Regions from separate parts of the Variovorax sp. LjRoot130 genome, predicted to be linked through region 1. Evidence: predicted binding sites of a transcription regulator. Region 1 holds the regulator's gene; the other holds the start of a gene.

Region 1 (8,243 bases):
CTATGCGCGCTTCCAGAGCGCCATGTTCGATCGCGACACGCTGATCGTGAGCTACGACAGCGAGCGTGGCGAGCCCCGCGGGGTGCGTTCCAAGAGCAGCAATGCCCGCGCTCAGGGACTTGGCGACTGCATCGACTGTTCGTTGTGCGTGCAGGTCTGCCCGACCGGCATCGACATCCGCAAGGGGCTGCAGTACGAGTGCATCGGCTGCGGGCTCTGTGTGGACGCCTGCAACACCGTGATGGACAAGATGGCCACACCGCGAGGTCTGATCCGCTACGCGACCCAGAACGGCATGGCCGGCCATTGGACGCCGAGGCAGGTGCTGCGCCGCGTGCTGCGCCCACGGGTGCTGATCTACACGGGCTTGCTCGCTGCGCTGACGATGGGGGTGCTGGCGAGCCTGGTCGTGCGCATGCCGCTGAAGGTCGACGTGGTGCGCGACCGGGCTTCGCTCGCGCGCATCGTCGAGGGCGGCCAACTCGAGAACGTCTATCGCCTGCAGATCATGAACGCGACCGAGCAGGTACAGCGCTACCGCATCGAAGCCAGGGGGCTGGAAGGCTTGAGCGTGTCGCCGCCTGATCCGGTCGAGGTCGGTTCTGCGCAGTCGCGCTGGGTCGCGGTGCGCCTGCAGCTCCCCTACGGCAGCGCCACCGCGGGTTCCCACGTCGTGCACTTCGACGTGCGCTCGGCCGACGGCAGCGCGCAGGTGTCGGAGAAGGCGACCTTCCTGGTGCCTCGTTGAGTTGGCAAAGAGGAGACAAGATGGACGATCATGCGATGACTTCCCCGAAGAGCGAACCCTGGTGGCAGTTCCCGCTGCTGTGGATGGTGATGGCCGGGCCCGCGGTGGTCGTCGTCGCCAGCTTCGTGACGCTCTGGCTCGCCCTGCGCACGCCCGATCCGGTGGTGGCGCCAGACTACTACCGCCAGGGCATCGAGATCAACAAGCATCTGATCGAAAAGAAACTGATGCCCGCGCTGGCGGGCCGCAATCATGCGGCAACGCCTGATGCCGACCTGCCCGCACCCAGGCGCTGATGGTCATGAAGACGCGCAACTGGATGTCGATTCTCTGGCCCGCCTTTCTGCTGGCGAGCGCGGCCGAACTGCTGGTGTTTGCACTGGTCGACCCCGGCGACCTCCACTGGCGCGGCGAGGCCGTCGGCCTGTCCCGCCAGACAGTCTATGCGGCCGGCTTCTTCGTCTTCTGGCTGCTGGCGATAGGGTCGAGCGCGCTGACGCTGCTTTTGACCAGGCCGGCCTCCGAGATCAACAGCCGGGAGGATTGACGATGCGCCGGAGCGCCTCGGCGTCGACGATGCGAAGATTGCGCTTCTCCACCTCGACGATCCCATCCTCCATGAACTTGGAGAGCGTTCGGCTCACGGTTTCGAGGGTGAGTCCGAGGTAGCTGCCGATCTCCTCGCGGGTCATGCGCAGCACGAACTCGGAGCGCGAGAAACCGCGCGCGTGCAGGCGCTGCACGAGGTTGAGCAGAAAAGCCGCGAGGCGTTCCTCGGCCCGCATGCTTCCCAGCAGCAGCATCACCCCGTGCTCGCGCACGATCTCGCGGCTCATGATCTGATGCACGTGGCGCTGCAGCGCCGCGACCTCGCGCGACAGTTCCTCGATTCGGTGAAAGGGCATCACGCAGACCTCGGCATCCTCGAGCGCGACCGCGTCGCAGGTGTGCTGGTTGTTGACGATGCCGTCGAGGCCGATGATTTCGCCGGCCATCTGGAAACCGGTGACCTGGTCGCGCCCATCCTCGGTCGCCACGCGGGTCTTGAAGACACCGGTGCGGATCGCATAGAGCGAGGTGAAGGGCTCGCCGTTGCGAAAGAGCGTCTCGCGTCGTCGGACCTTGCGCCGCGTGGCCACGATCTCGTCGATGCGTTTCAACTCGCTCGGCTCCAGCCCCGCGGGCATGCACAGCTCGCGCAGGGTGCAACTGGAGCAGGCGACCTTGATGTGTTCGGCTTTCATGGAGGGCGTCGAGGGTTGCAGTGATTCTGTGACGCGGTGCGCCGCCCAGGCTTGATGCACATCAAGGATGACGGGTCGACCTGCCCGCATAGTGGGTCATTGCTTGCCAGACCCACCGCCGCAATGAACACATCTCTCGCCCTCGCCCCTGCCGATTCATCTCGCGTCCCGGCCGAGCACAACCGCACGCGCTTCTCGCGCATCGTCTGATCATGCAGACTGCGCTCGCCAGCACTGCGCTCCTGATGGGATTGGTCGGCGGGCCCCATTGCGTCGCGATGTGCGGTGCTGCCTGTGCCGGCGTGATCCGCATCGTGCGCGTGCCGGTGGATGGTGGTGTGGCGCCGCTTTCGGCGAGCCCTCCGGCCGTTTCCGCATCCGTCGCCTTCCATGCGGCCCGTATCGCGGGCTATACGGCTGCCGGGGCGGCCGCCGCAGCGGCGATGCAGAGCCTCGGGTTCGCAAGCGAACAGGTCGCGGCGTTGCGTCCTCTGTGGGTGCTGCTTCATGTGTTCGTGCTCGCCTGGGGCCTGGTGCTCGCCGCACTCGGGCGACAGCCACTCTGGGCGCACCGTATCGGGCGCGCGCTCGCGACGCGCCTGCGGCCGCTCACCGGTTCGATGGCCGGCGTGCTCGCGACGGGTGCGCTCTGGGTCTCCATGCCTTGCGGTCTGTTGTATTCCGCGCTGATGCTTGCCGGGCTGGCCAACGGACCGGCGCAAGGCGCACTGACGATGGCCCTCTTTGCCGTGGGCAGCGGCGTGTCGCTGGTTCTGGCCCCTTGGCTGTGGCAGCGCTTGCGTTCAGGTGCCAGCATTGCGCGCAAGGAATGGGGAACCCGGCTTGCCGGCGGCCTGCTTGCGGCAGTGGCAATTCAGGCGCTGTGGATCGACCTGAGTCATCAGATCGACATATGGTGCCGCTGAAGGGAGACACCATGAGACGCAACATGATCGCGCTGATCGGACTTTCGGCCGTCTGCGCCGCGCTCATGAGCCCTTGCGCTGCCCAGCAGCGCCCCGCGCAGCCAGACCTTCAGATGCAGGGCATGGCCGCCCATGACGTTGCATATCAGGCGGCTCTCGATGCAGCCTCGGCCACAAGAAACGCGTCCAAGGACGCCGCTGCGGCGTTGCTCAAGGCAAGAAGGTATGCAGCTCGGCCCTCTGATCGCCGCGTGAAGGCGGCCGGCGAAGCGGCACGAAAGACCGGGCTGTCCGCCCATCGCGCTTGGCAAAGGGCGCTTGTTGCAGCCGATCGCGCGACGAGCCAAAGCAAGACAGCGGCCGAGCATGCGGCGCAGGCGAGCGAACAAGCCTCTGTCGCCTGGAATCGGGCGCTCGAGCAGATCGAGGCGGCGTCCGACCAGTTCGCTGGGGCGAGCACGGCGCAAGCCAAGAGCGCCGCGAGCGCTGTCTACGAAGATCTCCGGACAGCGCGCGATGCCTTGCGCATGGCAGCAAAGGCGAGCCACGAGGCCGCTGAGGAATCATGGCGGGCGAAAAGGCGGGCGCTGAGCGGAGAGACAGCTTCGGCCGCGCCTTAGCGCCGGGTTAGCCTTCAATGGAGCACAAACCAGACGGCAGCGGCCCATGTGCATGCGAGTTTGGCAAACAGGGCGGCGGCGATACGCAGCGCGAAGCTGCAACCCCCGCGATGGCGGCCAGGGTACATCGGGTCACCGTGTTGGCGCTGACCGCGACCAAGGCGCCGCGCACGAAGTGATGGTCGGCAAGCGCCCGCCTATGCTGCAACGGCGAAGGTGCGCAGGCCTGCGGCGGCGCGCCGATCACCGTCGCCCTTGCGACCCCTTGCGACGTTCGCGCTCGAAGCCGAGCAGGAGCCCGATGCCCAACGCCACGGCCAGGCCGACGACCGCGCCTGGCCGGGCGAGTTGCTCATACCTTCAGTGTCGCTTGAAGCTGCGCGTTCGCCGAGCCGCCGGCGCGCCAGGGATATCGCGAAGCATCAATCCAGGGTGATCCAGGCAATCAGCGCCTGGAGGGCGAGCCACAGCAGCGCCGCGCCGAGCAGCACCAAGACCGCGACGATCATCCACATGGCAGATCTCCCAAGGCGCCTCGATGGGCCGACATTCACGGTCGTCCTGGCCGGCCCCGAGGGCTGTCGCTGGCACAGGTGCCGACGCCGAGCAGCGCGTAGGCGGGGCAGGCGCCGAAGAGGCCTGTCAGCAGGGGCACGATGCCCAGATATCCCCATGGCCCGATCGTCCCGGCAGCCGACAGGCCGATGAGCGCGGCACCCGCCGTGATGCGCAGCAGGCGATCGGCAGCTCCAACATTCCGCTTCATTGCGCACGCTCCTTGTGGCTTCAATGCCATCCATCGTGCGCCAGACATGGGCGGGCGTCCTTGCGATGGATCAAGGGGTGATGATCGGACTGTTCAATGTCCTGACCACGCGCCGCACGCCCGAATCGGCCGGTTCCGCCGGATCGGCCTCGAAGCCCATGGCGCGCGCCAGGTTCAGCATCCGCGTGTTCTCGCGCAGGATGATGCCCACGAGACGGCCGATTCCGCGGCTCCTGGCGTGCTCGATCAATTGCGCGAACAGCAGCTTGCCGAGCCCGGCGCCCTTGAGATCGGAGCGCACGATAATGGCGAACTCGGCCTCCACCCGGTCGGGATCGCTCACGGTACGGGCCACGCCCAGCGTCTCGGGTGCGCCCTGCGCGTCGGAGCCTTCGGCAATGAAGGCCATCTCACGGTCGTAGTCGATCTGGGTGAGGCGGGCGAGCTCGCTGCGCGGCAGCTCACGCCTTGTCTGGAAGATTCGCATGCGGATGTCTTCCGGGTCGAGTTGCTCCAGAAAGCGCCGGTGCTGCGCCTCGTCCTCGGGGCGGATCGGCCGCAGCGTGATCTCGCGGCCGTTCCAGGTCAGGGTGCGGACCCATTGCGAAGGATACGGAAGGATCGCAAAGCGCTCCGCCCCGGCGACCGGCCGCGCGGCGACGCGAATGCGGGCATCGAGAGCGATGGCGCCCGATTCGTCGACATACAGCGGATTGATGTCGAGTTCCGCCAACTGCGGCAGGTCCGCGAGCATCTGCGACACGGCGATCAGCACGTCGTAGAGCGCGTCCAGCTGAGCCGGCGGATGGTCGCGGTAGCCGGCCAGCAGGCGCGACACGCGCGTGCGCGAGACCAACTCGCGCGCCAGGCTGCGGTTGAGAGGGGGCAGGGCGACGGCGCTGTCGGCGGTGACCTCCACCGCGGTGCCGCCCTGGCCACAGAGGATCACAGGGCCGAACACGCTGTCGATGCTGGCCCCGACAATGACTTCCTGGGCATGAGGCCGACGCACCATCGGCTGCACAGTGAACCCGTCGATGCGCGCATCGGGCCGGGCGATCCGCACGGCCTGCAGCATCTCGCTGACCGCATGGTCCAGCGATGCCTGGTCGCGCAGGTCGAGCCGGACGCCACCGACGTCGGATTTGTGCGTGATGTCGCGCGAGACGATCTTGAGCGCCACCGGGTAGCCGACTTCTCGCGCCGCTAAAAAAATGGCCTCGGCCGAGGCGGGAACCGCGAGCGTGGGCACCACCGGCACGCCATAGGCCTTAAGCACGGCCTTGGCCTCCTGCTCACCAAGCCATTCGCGACCTTCGGCGAGCACGGCGTCCAGCTGGCGGTGTGCCGAGGCGACATCGGGCACCGGGTTCTCGCTGGCGCTCGGTGCCTCGATCAGGGTGTCCTGGTTGCATCTGTAGGTTTGCAGCATCGCGAAGGCGCGAACGGCTTCCTCCGGCGTCGGGTAGTCGGGTATGCCGGCCTGTTCGAACAGTTGACGCGCCTGGGCGACGGCGGCGTCGCCGAGCCAGGCGCTCATGACGCGCGGCCCGGTTGTACGCAGCAAGGGCAGACAGGCGCGCGCGATGTCGTCGCTGCGAACGATCGCGGTCGGCGCGTGGACGAACAGCACCGCGCCGGCCGCCTCGTCGGCCAGCAGGGCCGACAGCGTGTCGGTGTAGCGCTCGATCGGTGCATCGCCGATGATGTCGATCGGGTTGGCGTGCGACCAGTTGGCTGGCAGCACCGCATTCAAGCGTTCCAGCAGCGCCTCGTTCGGCTCGGCGAGCGTGATGCCGGCCCGCGCGGCCGCGTCGGCTGCCATCACGCCGGCGCCGCCGCCGTTGGTCATGATGGTCAGCGATTCACTGCGGTTGCCGCGAAAACGCGCCAGGGTCTCCGCCGCGATGAACAGGTCCTGCAGCGTGTCGACACGCAACATGCCGGCTCGGCGGATGGCGGCGTCGTAGACGGCGTCCGAACCTGCCAGCGCACCGGTGTGCGAGGCGGCGGCGCGCACGCCGTTACCGGCGCGCCCGGCCTTCACGACGATCACCGGCTTGTTGCGCGCCGCCGCCCGCGCGGCGGACATGAACTTGCGCGGCGACTCCACCGATTCGACGTAGAGCAGGATGGATCGCGTGCGCGCGTCGCTCGCCAGATGGTCGAGCAGATCGCCGAAATCGACGTCGCAGTGGTCGCCGAGGGACACGAGGTGCGACAGGCCGATGCCGCGGCTCTTGGCCCAGTCAAGTACCGCGGTGACCAGCGCGCCGGACTGCGACACGAAGGCCAGCTCCCCCGGCAGCGCGTCGGTATGGGCGAAGCTGGCATTCAGCCCGATGTGCGGGCTCAGGAGGCCTATGCAATTGGGACCCAGCAGGCGCATCAGATAGGGCTTTGCCGCATCGAGCGCTGCCTGCTTCTGCGCTGCACTCAGACCGGCGGTCACGATGATGGCCGCGCGGGTGCCCAGCGCGCCGAGTTCGGCGATCAGTTGCGCCACCGTGTGCGCCGGCGTACACAGGAGGGCGAGATCCGGTGCGCCGGGCAGATGGGCAGCCTTCGCGAACACGGGCGCGCCATCCAGCACAGCGTGCTTGGGATTGACGGCATAGATCGGACCCGCGAAATGGCCGGCGCGCAGATTGCGCCAGACGGTGGCGCCGACACTGCCTTGGCGGTTCGAAGCGCCGACCACGGCGACCGAGTTCGGAGACAGCAAGCGGTCGAGATGGCGAATGGTCAAGGGGGCCTCCGGCGAAAAGCCGATCATGCGCAGCCGAGCATGCTCCTACCTTGACGAACATCAAGCCGAAGCGTGCGTCTGCTGCCAAGCTCCGACTCAACAAGGAGAAACAATGCGCATCGAATTCCTCGGTGGCACGGGCACCGTCACCGGATCGAAATACCTGCTGGAACACGAGGGCCGCCGGCTCTTGGTGGACTGCGGCCTGTTTCAGGGCCTGAAGCAACTGCGTCTGCGCAACTGGGAGGCCTTGCCGGTCAAGGCCTCCGAGATCGACGCGGTGCTGCTCACGCATGCGCACATGGACCATAGCGGCTTCGTGCCGCGGCTTGTCAAGCTCGGCTTCAAGGGCCCTGTCTACTGCACCGGGGCAACGCGCGACCTCTGCGAACTGCTTCTGCCCGATTCGGGCCGGCTGCAGGAGGAGGAAGCCGACTTCGCGAACCGGCATGGGCATTCCAAGCACAAGCCGGCGTTACCACTCTATACCGAGGAGGATGCCCGCGCTGCGTTGAAGCGCTTCGAGGCGATCTCCTTCGACAAGGAACACTCGCCATGGCCAGGCTGGTCGTGGCGTCTGAAGCGCGCGGGACACATTCTCGGCGCGGCCAGCGTGCACCTCACCTGGACCGGCGGCAGCATCCTGTTTTCCGGCGACCTTGGCCGCAGCGACGACCTGGTGATGCGCCCACCCGAATCTCCCGAGCCGGCGGACTATGTCGTCGTGGAGTCCACCTATGGCGATCGCCGGCATCGCGATGTCGACACGCTCATGGCGCTGGCCGACGTGGTCAACCGCACCGCGGCGCGCGGCGGCGTTGTCGTCATCCCTTCCTTCGCCGTCGGGCGCGCGCAGACCATCCTGCACTGCATCCACCTGCTCAAGAAGGCGCACCGCATTCCCGACATGCCGGTGTATCTGAACAGCCCCATGGCGGCCGATGCCACGCGCATCTTTCGGCATCACCTCGACGAGCACCGACTGAGCGCCGAGCAGTGCGCAGCCATGAGCAAGGAGGCCACCATCGTCAACACGGTGGAGGAGTCGAAGCGGCTTAACACATTGACGTTTCCATCGATCATCGTGTCCGCCAGCGGCATGGCGACCGGCGGCCGTGTGCTACATCACCTGAAGGCCTATGCGCCGGATGCACGCAACACGATCCTGTTCGCCGGCTTCCAGGCTGCCG
Region 2 (8,243 bases), 120 kb from region 1:
CAACTGGTCGGGCCAGCCGACGCCCGTGGGACCGCCGCTGGCCGCCCTGGCGGCGCTGTGGGTGGCAGGGCGCGTCCTCGTTCTCACGCCCTTCGTCTGGACGGCCGCCGTCGTCAACGCGGCGTTTCCGCTGGCGTGCGCGGTGGCGCTGGCCATCCCTCTCGTGACTGCACGCAACCGCCGCAACTACTTCTTCATTGGATTGCTGCTGGTGCTGTCGGGCGCTGCATTCGCCTTCCATCTCTCGGCCCTCGGCGTGATCCAGACGCCGACATGGATCGGCATCCAGTTGGCCCTGGATGTCCTGCTGTTCATCATGGCGGTCATGGGCGGCCGGGTGATCCCGATGTTCACCAACAACGGCATTTCCGGCGCCAATGCGACGCGACACCCCCTGATCGAGAAGGTGGCGCTGGGCTCTCTGATCGCGCTGCCGATCAGCGACGCAATGGGCCTGCCGTCGCTTGTCGTGGCAGCCATCGCCGTGCCGGCGGCGCTCGTGCATCTCGTGCGTTGGCTGCTCTGGCGGCCCTGGAAAACGCTGAACAACACACTCGTTCTCGTGCTGCACCTGGCCTACGCGTGGATTCCCGTGCACCTCGCGTTGCGGGTGTTGGCATTGCATGGCTGGGTGTCGCCGTCGCTGGCTACCCACGCGCTGACCGTCGGCGCGGCCGGGGGGCTCATCATCGGGATGATGGTCCGCACGGCGCGAGGTCACACCGCTCGAATCCTGCGCGCCGACCAGGTCGATACCGCCTGCTTCGTGCTGGTGCTGCTCGCCGCGCTCGTGCGGATTTTCGTGCCGCTCGTCGCACCGTCCCAAACCCTCGCCGCCGTGCTTGTTTCCGGCGCCTTCTGGACATTGGGCTTCGGCTTGTATGCCGTGCGCTACTGGGCCGTGCTGACCCGCCCCCGCCTGGACGGCAAGCCTGGCTGAGCTCGCCGACCTCCATACGCATTCGCGCCACCCAACGCCTGCATCATGTCAAAGCTTCGCATATTCATGGCCGAGGACAGCGCAGCGGCCCGTGTCCGCCTCACGGAAGACCTCAGCCACTGCGCTGACCTCGCCATCGTGGGATGCGCCGACACCGAGCCCGGCGCTCTGACCTGGCTGGTCGAGCACCCGCACGGCTGGGACCTGGCGATCGTCGATCTGGCCTCGCCAGTGTCGTTCCGCACCTGTCGATCGGCGCCGAGGACGCAAACCCCGAGGCGTTGCGCATCAAGGACTTAGGCGCAGATCTGCCAAGCTACTTTGAACCCGCTGCGCAACACAGCTTGAATCTTCGGGCGGGTTTTTCACCCATCTTTGAATTTTCCGTGTCGCGCGAGCCGGTCACGAACTGACGGCGGCCGGGCGCGAACAGCCGGTTGGGGCCCTCTGCCGTCTTACGAGCTGCCGCCTTGAACTACCGCTTCGCAGCGACGGCTGCCGTTCGCCGCCGCGCCTCGAACTCACCATCCCGGCCATCAAGAGACATCCGTGTGCTCCGAAGGCGCCGCAGGCAACGACCGCTGCCCGAGTGCAGCAGACATACGTCGACGTAGGGCGTGGGAATTTCTCCAGGGCGGACCTGCATCGTGGGCCGTGGGCGACAACACGAAAGCTGGTCGATCGTCAGCTCTGCAGCCCTGCAACGGATGCCATCCGCGCGCTCAACGCAGAGGCCCTCATCGACACCCAGCTCGGCCTGTTCAGCGCCGCGAAGGGTCTGTGCGCGCAGATCGTCCATCTCGAGCGCGCCGCGATGCTTGCGCCCGATCCACGACTCGGGTCCGCCGCCGCGACGCCCAATCGCAAGCACCGCCGGAACCGCTCGCACACGGCCATCGTCAGGGCTGCCGGATGAAAACGATGCTCTGGCGGTCGTGGCTGTCGACGAACACGCCATTGTTGTTCTGCGGGAAGACGACCGGCAGACCTAGGTTGTTGGCAACGGTGAAGGCGGCGACGAAATCGGTGCTGACGGTCGAAAGCCCGACGTAGTCGCCGGGGAAGAAGCCGCGCTGACCGGTGATCACCATCTGCCGCATGTCGAACGATTGCGGCGTGAGCCGCCGCTCGCCGAGGTAGTTCAGGTCGGCGTCGAACAGCGACAACCACACGTCTGTGCTCAACCCCGGGTCGCCGAGCACGTCGTTGCGCCAGTCGTAGAAGAGCACGCCGACCCGGCCTTGCGCATTGACCGCAACGATCGGCAGGAACGCCTGCACGCCGGCGGCCGTCCCCTGGTTGACGCGCACCGGCGTCGACCACGTGGCGCCGCCGTCGCTCGAGCGCGCGACTACGATGCCGGCGCCGCCTTGGGTGTTGGCGTTGCCATCCTGCCACGTCATGTAGATCTGACCGGTCGCGCGGTTGACCGCGATGATCGGCAACTCCTGCGCATCGCGAATCGGGATGCCGAGTTCCGGGTCGACCGCGGTGACGCTCGCAAACGAGGCGACGCGCGCGTCGACGCGCGTCCAATGCTTCCCCTGGTCGACCGAGCGAAGGATCGACTGCTCGAACGTGACGCGACCCGCAGCCCGGTCGAAGAGGATGCGGAAGAACGCGTTGACCAGCGTGCGGTTCGGCAGCACGACGATCTGCGCGCCTTGGCGAAACACGGCCTGCTCAGCAGGCGCCGCGTTGCCCATCGTGGCGATCGGGATCGCCGGCGACCACGTTTGCCCGCCGTCGGTCGAGCGCGCGAACACGAGCGACACGACCCCGGTGCGGAACAGCGTCCACGTCGCGTATACGAGTCGCGAATCGAACGGATCGGCGGTGAGCGTGTTCTTGTCGTTGAACAATGAGCGCCCGCGATCCTGCGCCGGGTTGCGCGCGATGACGACGGGCGGCGACCACGTCGCGCCGCCGTCGGTCGAACGGGCGACGACCATCGCGTTCTCGTTGACCGACGTCTTCTCGACCAGCGCCATGTAGTGCGCGGTGCCGTTCGGGCTGAAGCTGATCCACGGATCGCTGCCGCGTTCATAATCGCCGGCCGAGCCGGGCATCGCGCCGGAGCAGCGCGTGAACGGAATGACCACCTGCTGCCAGGTCGCCCCGCCATTGAACGTATACGCGGCGCCGAGGCTTTGTGCGCCGCCCGTGCTCCAGCGGTCCTGGTGCCAGCCGGCGATCATGTTGCTCGGATTGGTCGGGTTGACCGCGAGGTGGGGTTCAGTCTCGCTGTTGCGATAGACGACGCCGAGCTGCGGCGCGCCGTTGCACGCGGTGACGGCGAGCGGGTCGTTCGGGTTTCCGCCGTCGGGGTTGAGGCTCAAACCGCTGATCAGCACCTGCGCGCGCGCCGCATCGGGCGCGCCAGCGAGCACTAGGCCCAGCACCGCCGCGCCGAGGAACGCCGATCCGCGCGTAAGCCGTGGAAGCTGTGACATGCCTTCCTCCTGCTGTATCGAAGGAGGCCACATCGTGCGCTCGCCTCGAAAGCCATGTCAAGGCATCGTGCTGCGTGGGCGCGCGTGGAGCCAACGGCGTGCCCCCTGCGGAAACCGGGTGGCAATGGCCGGTCTCGAAAATGTCAAGCGGGCGTTCGACTCGAAATTTGCTAACAGCAGCAATGGGTCGAGAGCGGCGTTGAGCGACTGCTTTTTGGCATCAACATTGAATGGCTGGTGATGGCCAGGTGATGGCCGCATTCTGCCGAAGAGCTTTCTGCCAGCCAGCCAGCCATGCGCGCTGCCGGCATGTGCATCTATCGAAGTCTGGAGCCGCCCGAGTTTACTGCTTCCTCATCTCGCCTACTTGGGTAATACGGCTTCTTCTCGTCCAATTGGTAGAACAGCAAGCCATGAATTTCCATGGCTTGTGCTTTGACTACACGCCGTGTCCATAGCGCTTTGAACGCGCTGTTGAGCGTTGCTTCATCAAGCCTGCGTTCGTAGACCTCATCGATGAACGCGACGTCCTGTCCAGCCGGGAAAATGAGCGAGAACTCCTCGTCAGTCGCGGCAAGGATGTCGTAGACGCAATTCACGGCGCCGTCGATGACCTGGATATTCTTCATTGCAAGCTCATGGTGAAGGTTGCCGGCGGAGGTCCGCTGGGCCGCATCCTGCCGCATCCTCGACGGCGCCGGCGGGCCTAACCGGCTGTTTGCGGCCTGACCGTCGGAGCCTTGTGACCCGTTTCTGCGACCGGGGAAATTCAAAGTGGGTGAAGAAACCGCCCGAAGATTCAAACTGTGTTGCGCAGCGGGTTCAAAGTGACCTGGTAGATCTGCTCCAAGTCCTTGATGCGCACGCCTCGGGGTTGCGTCCTCGGCGCCGATCGACAGCGACCCACGACGCTTCAGGTTCGCAGGCGAGCGGGTCTTGTTCGGCGTACTCCCGGTCGAGCAGGCAGCCGGTCGCCTTGAACCAGCAGATCGAGTCGTGCGCGGCGACGACCGCCAGCTTAATCTGCTCGGACGCACCCGGGTCGGCCAAAGCCGCCCACTTGGCGCTATCGGCCGCCTGCTCAAGCTCGAATACGGCCTCGCGTTGGCCGGGGGCAGGGGCGCCTTCCACCGCGGGCCGCGTTTTCGCGAACTTCCGCCGAAACTCCGCAACGACCGCCACGAGAACTGGGCATGCTATGCCGTCAGCCGCCAGCGCGGCTTCAGCCGCGGTCAATCGGCTGTCGAGCTGGAAGCAGACCTGTTTCGAAATCGTTGTCGTCATGATGCTCTCCCAGTCAGGCCGGCCGCCCCCTGAAAAACACCCCTACGGCCTTCCTGCGCGGTTCTCCCGCCGCCACGTGCTCTCGGCCGGGCGCTGTGCCGGGAACGGTGCGTGCGTTTTGGCTGTAGGCTTATAAATTGTAGTCAGGCAGCTCGACCCCGCAAGGAGCAGGCCGCCGCGCTGCTGGTCTGCATCACCCCACTGCCGGCCGAGGCCAGGCCCGCGACCACCCGGTGCAAATCGCCCCTGCGGTGGCGAGTCGATGGCGCAGCGGTTGCAGAGCATGGACGAACTGTTCAAAGGCCAGCCCTGGTACCTGCGGTTCAAGCTGAGCTTTCGCGACTTGGTGGAGATGATGGCCGCCGACCCGCACGAGCGGCGGACGTCGCGTGCTCTTTATGTCGGGCGACGATGCGCCGGCTGCGGGTCTTCCCATATTCGCAGTGCGTAGCTCATTCGGCTCCGAAGGGTAATTCTTCGACAGCAGAGCATCGTCGAGGGGCGGAGGTTGGAGCCCGAGCCGAGGGTCCGCTCATGGCCCTTTGCACTCGCTCAGCGGTCCTGAAAGTGCTTGATCCGGTGTGGTGCTTGGGCCCGCGCGCCACGGGATCTTCACGCGGCGCGCCACCGAACATTCGAACATTCCCGTGTCGCGCCTGCGGACCTTCGTGTATGCGGGCCGTCCAACGGCCATGTACGGCGGCTTAGGGCCCCAAAGAAGGTCGGCAGGGTCAAGCGCTGCCAGAATCGTGCAGGATGTATCCGAGACGGCAACATGAGCGCAGCACTTTACGAGCCGATCAATGTGTACAAGCCTGTGGCGGCAAACATCGGAGTTGTCGACGGGCCCTTTGAATACCTGACCGTGGCTGGCGTCAGGCTGCCGCTACCGTTCACCACCCGCATGACGGTGGTGCGCCTCTCGAACGGCGATCTTTTCCTTCACTCGCCGACGAAGTTCGATCGCAAGCTTGCAGACGAGCTTGAGCACCTCGGGACTGTCCGGTATCTGATCTCCCCCAACCAGTTCCACTATGCCCACATTGGGGAGTGGTTGAACGCCTTTCCGGATGCCGTCGCATGGGCGTCGCCGGGCGTACGCAGAAGGAGCAGAGCGCGGCGCGTGGAGATCCGTTTCGGGAGAGACCTCGATCTGGACCCGCCGGGCGAATGGCGGAACGAACTGGACCAAACGCTGTTTCCGGGTGGCTACTTCAAGGAATTCATCTTCTTCCACCGGGAATCAGAATCTCTCATCGTGACGGACGCCATCATCAACATCGAGTTGGACAAGATGGACGAGCCTTGGCGAACGTTGACGAGGATGAGCGGGATGTACTACCCACGCGGGCAGGTGTTCTTCGGGATGCGCCTGCCGCTGTTGTTGCAGCGAAAAAAGGCAGCTGCGGCCATCGCGAAACTTCACGCATGGCGGCCTCGCCGCATCTTGCTCAGTCATGGGCGCTGCTTCGACGCGGATGCAGACGCGGTTATCCGCCGGATTTTCGGAAAGCTTGGGAGGTGAGAATCCGAGGGCTGCTCCTGGGCCAACGGCTGTCACACGCCGTCAGGCCAGATACGGACAAGGTCGCCCGCTGGCAGCTGCGCGGAGTTTTGGGCGACGCGGAATTTGACGCGGATCAAATCCCGGGCGAATGGACATCCGGATACTGGCGGCCAGTCAACCTCATCCCGAGCCGCCAGCATGAACCACATGAAGCCGGAAGATCTGCAGTCCTTCATCGAGCGTCTGGACATCCTGAAGCGGTGGGCGCTCAGCGAACGCGCCCAGCTGCACGACGGCCGCGCCGAGCATGCGCCCGACGCGCAGGCTTCCGAGCCCTGCCCTTCGTCGGCTGGGGAAGTCGGCAATGTCACGGCCTTCGCTGCCGTCAAGGTTCGTCGGCCGACGCTGCAGGATATCGAACAGGCACTCCAACGCATCTCCCTGGGCCTCTACGCGCTTTGCCTCGATTGCGAGCGTGTCATCGCGCGCGAACGCATGCTGATCGAACCGGCGGCCATCCGGTGCCACGCCTGTCAGTTCAGGCTGGCCCGCTGAACGCTGGAGCATTGCAGCCAAACTCGCCCTCGCCCACGGCGCTCGACCTGAAGCGCCGCGTGTTGAACTTTCGGGCGCCAAGGCCCGTTTCGCCAACCCTTGACCTCCGTCAAGGTGAGCGCTGCTGCGCCGCCCACAATCCGGCTCCTCATCCACGGAGGAAACTGAATGCAGCAGGATCGTGACGTCCTCATCGTCGGCGCCGGTCCGACCGGGCTGGCTTTGGCCATTGCCCTGGCCGACGCCGGCTTCACCGCTACCGTGCTGGACGCCCAGCCGCGCGAGGCCCTGGCCGCCCCGGCCGAGGACGGACGCGACATCGCGCTGACCCACGCCAGCGTGGCCACGTTGCGCGCACTGGGACTTTGGCAGCGCCTCTTGCCCGAAGAAATCGGGCGCATCCGGGAAGCGCGCGTCATGGATGGCGATCGGCAGCGCTCGGCGCTGTCCTTCAACGCGCACGGCCACGGCGCCGACGCTCTGGGCTGGATCGTGCCGAACCATGCACTGCGCCGCGTCAGTTTTGCAGCTGCGGCACAGCGCCCGGGACTGCGTCTGATGGATAGCGCGCAGGCGCTGCGCATCGGCACCTTGTCCACGCACGCGGAACTTGAGTTCGGCACCTCACCGTGCGCGCCGCACCATCTGCGCGGCCGCCTGCTCGTCGCGGCGGACAGCCGATTCTCCTGGTCCCGCCGGCAGCTCGGCATCGCGGCCGACATGCATGACTTCGGCCGCACCATGATCGTGTGCCGGATGCAGCACGACCTGCCACATGACGACGTCGCGTATGAGTGCTTCGGCTACGAACGCACGCTCGCGGTGCTGCCCGCTGCGGGCCATGTCTCGTCGGTCGTGGTGACCACCGACGCCGCCGCGGCGGCGCAGCTGTTGGCATTGCCCGAACGTGCGTTCGCGACCCTGGTGGAGCGCCAGTTCCGCGGCCGGCTGGGCCGCATGCAACTGCTCGGGCGGCGCTTCGCCTACCCGCTCGTTGCCGCGTATGCCCGCCGCTTTGCGGCCCTGCGCAGCGCGCTGGTCGGCGACGCGGCCGTCGGCATGCATCCGGTCACGGCCCACGGCTACAACCTAGGATTGCAAAGCATCACCTCTCTCACACACGCACTCTGCGCAGCCCGCGCCGCCAACCAGGACATCGGCGCCGCCGCGGTTCTGGCGGGCTACGAACGCAGGCATCGTCGCGATTCGGCCCTGATCTACCACGGCACGAATGCCGTGGCGAAGCTCTATGCCAGCACCGGCGCACCGCAGCGCTTCGCACGTCAGCTGATCCTTCGCGCGGCCCAGCATCTGCCACCGCTGAAGGCGGCGATCACTGCGCGCCTCACAGGCCAGGGCGGCCTGCAGTTGCCCGGAGCGGCTCCCTAGCGCTCAATGCGTCGCACCGTGCTCCACGGCGGCACGCAGCGCGGACCACACGGGAAGCGAGGCCTGCGCCGGCACGTCGGCGGGCGCGGGTTCGAATCGTGCGCTGCGCAAGTGG

What was found. The regulator FNR, encoded in region 1, switches genes on or off when oxygen is low (the NO sensors DNR and NnrR bind a similar motif). The targets are predictions, from matches to a motif close to TTGATNNNNATCAA.
Region 2: a site for FNR is predicted at 6,308-6,321, ahead of ACSQ86_RS36300 (TraR/DksA family transcriptional regulator). Genes of this name have one in related genera too.

What each region holds. Positions count from the first base shown of each region.
Region 1 is NZ_CAXURM020000002.1:1,469,098-1,477,340, reverse strand. Features, by position in the region: gene ccoG (cytochrome c oxidase accessory protein CcoG) at 1-748, shown strand, start outside; gene ACSQ86_RS36895 (FixH family protein) at 769-1,044, shown strand; gene ACSQ86_RS36890 (hypothetical protein) at 1,050-1,295, shown strand; gene fnr (fumarate/nitrate reduction transcriptional regulator Fnr) at 1,276-1,992, opposite strand; gene ACSQ86_RS36880 (sulfite exporter TauE/SafE family protein) at 2,205-2,918, shown strand; gene ACSQ86_RS36875 (hypothetical protein) at 2,942-3,538, shown strand; gene ACSQ86_RS36870 (YgaP family membrane protein) at 4,089-4,304, opposite strand; gene ACSQ86_RS36865 (bifunctional acetate--CoA ligase family protein/GNAT family N-acetyltransferase) at 4,375-7,053, opposite strand; gene ACSQ86_RS36860 (MBL fold metallo-hydrolase RNA specificity domain-containing protein) at 7,166-8,243, shown strand, end outside.
Region 2 is NZ_CAXURM020000002.1:1,353,838-1,362,080, forward strand. Features, by position in the region: gene ACSQ86_RS36265 (NnrS family protein) at 1-940, shown strand, start outside; gene ACSQ86_RS36270 (hypothetical protein) at 1,530-1,856, shown strand; gene ACSQ86_RS36275 (sialidase family protein) at 1,840-3,393, opposite strand; gene ACSQ86_RS36280 (hypothetical protein) at 3,711-4,022, opposite strand; gene ACSQ86_RS36285 (hypothetical protein) at 4,216-4,677, opposite strand; partial or broken gene ACSQ86_RS36290 (IS6 family transposase) at 4,940-5,038, shown strand; gene ACSQ86_RS36295 (hypothetical protein) at 5,453-6,202, shown strand; gene ACSQ86_RS36300 (TraR/DksA family transcriptional regulator) at 6,383-6,739, shown strand; gene ubiM (5-demethoxyubiquinol-8 5-hydroxylase UbiM) at 6,908-8,128, shown strand; gene ACSQ86_RS36310 (bacteriohemerythrin) at 8,132-8,243, opposite strand, start outside.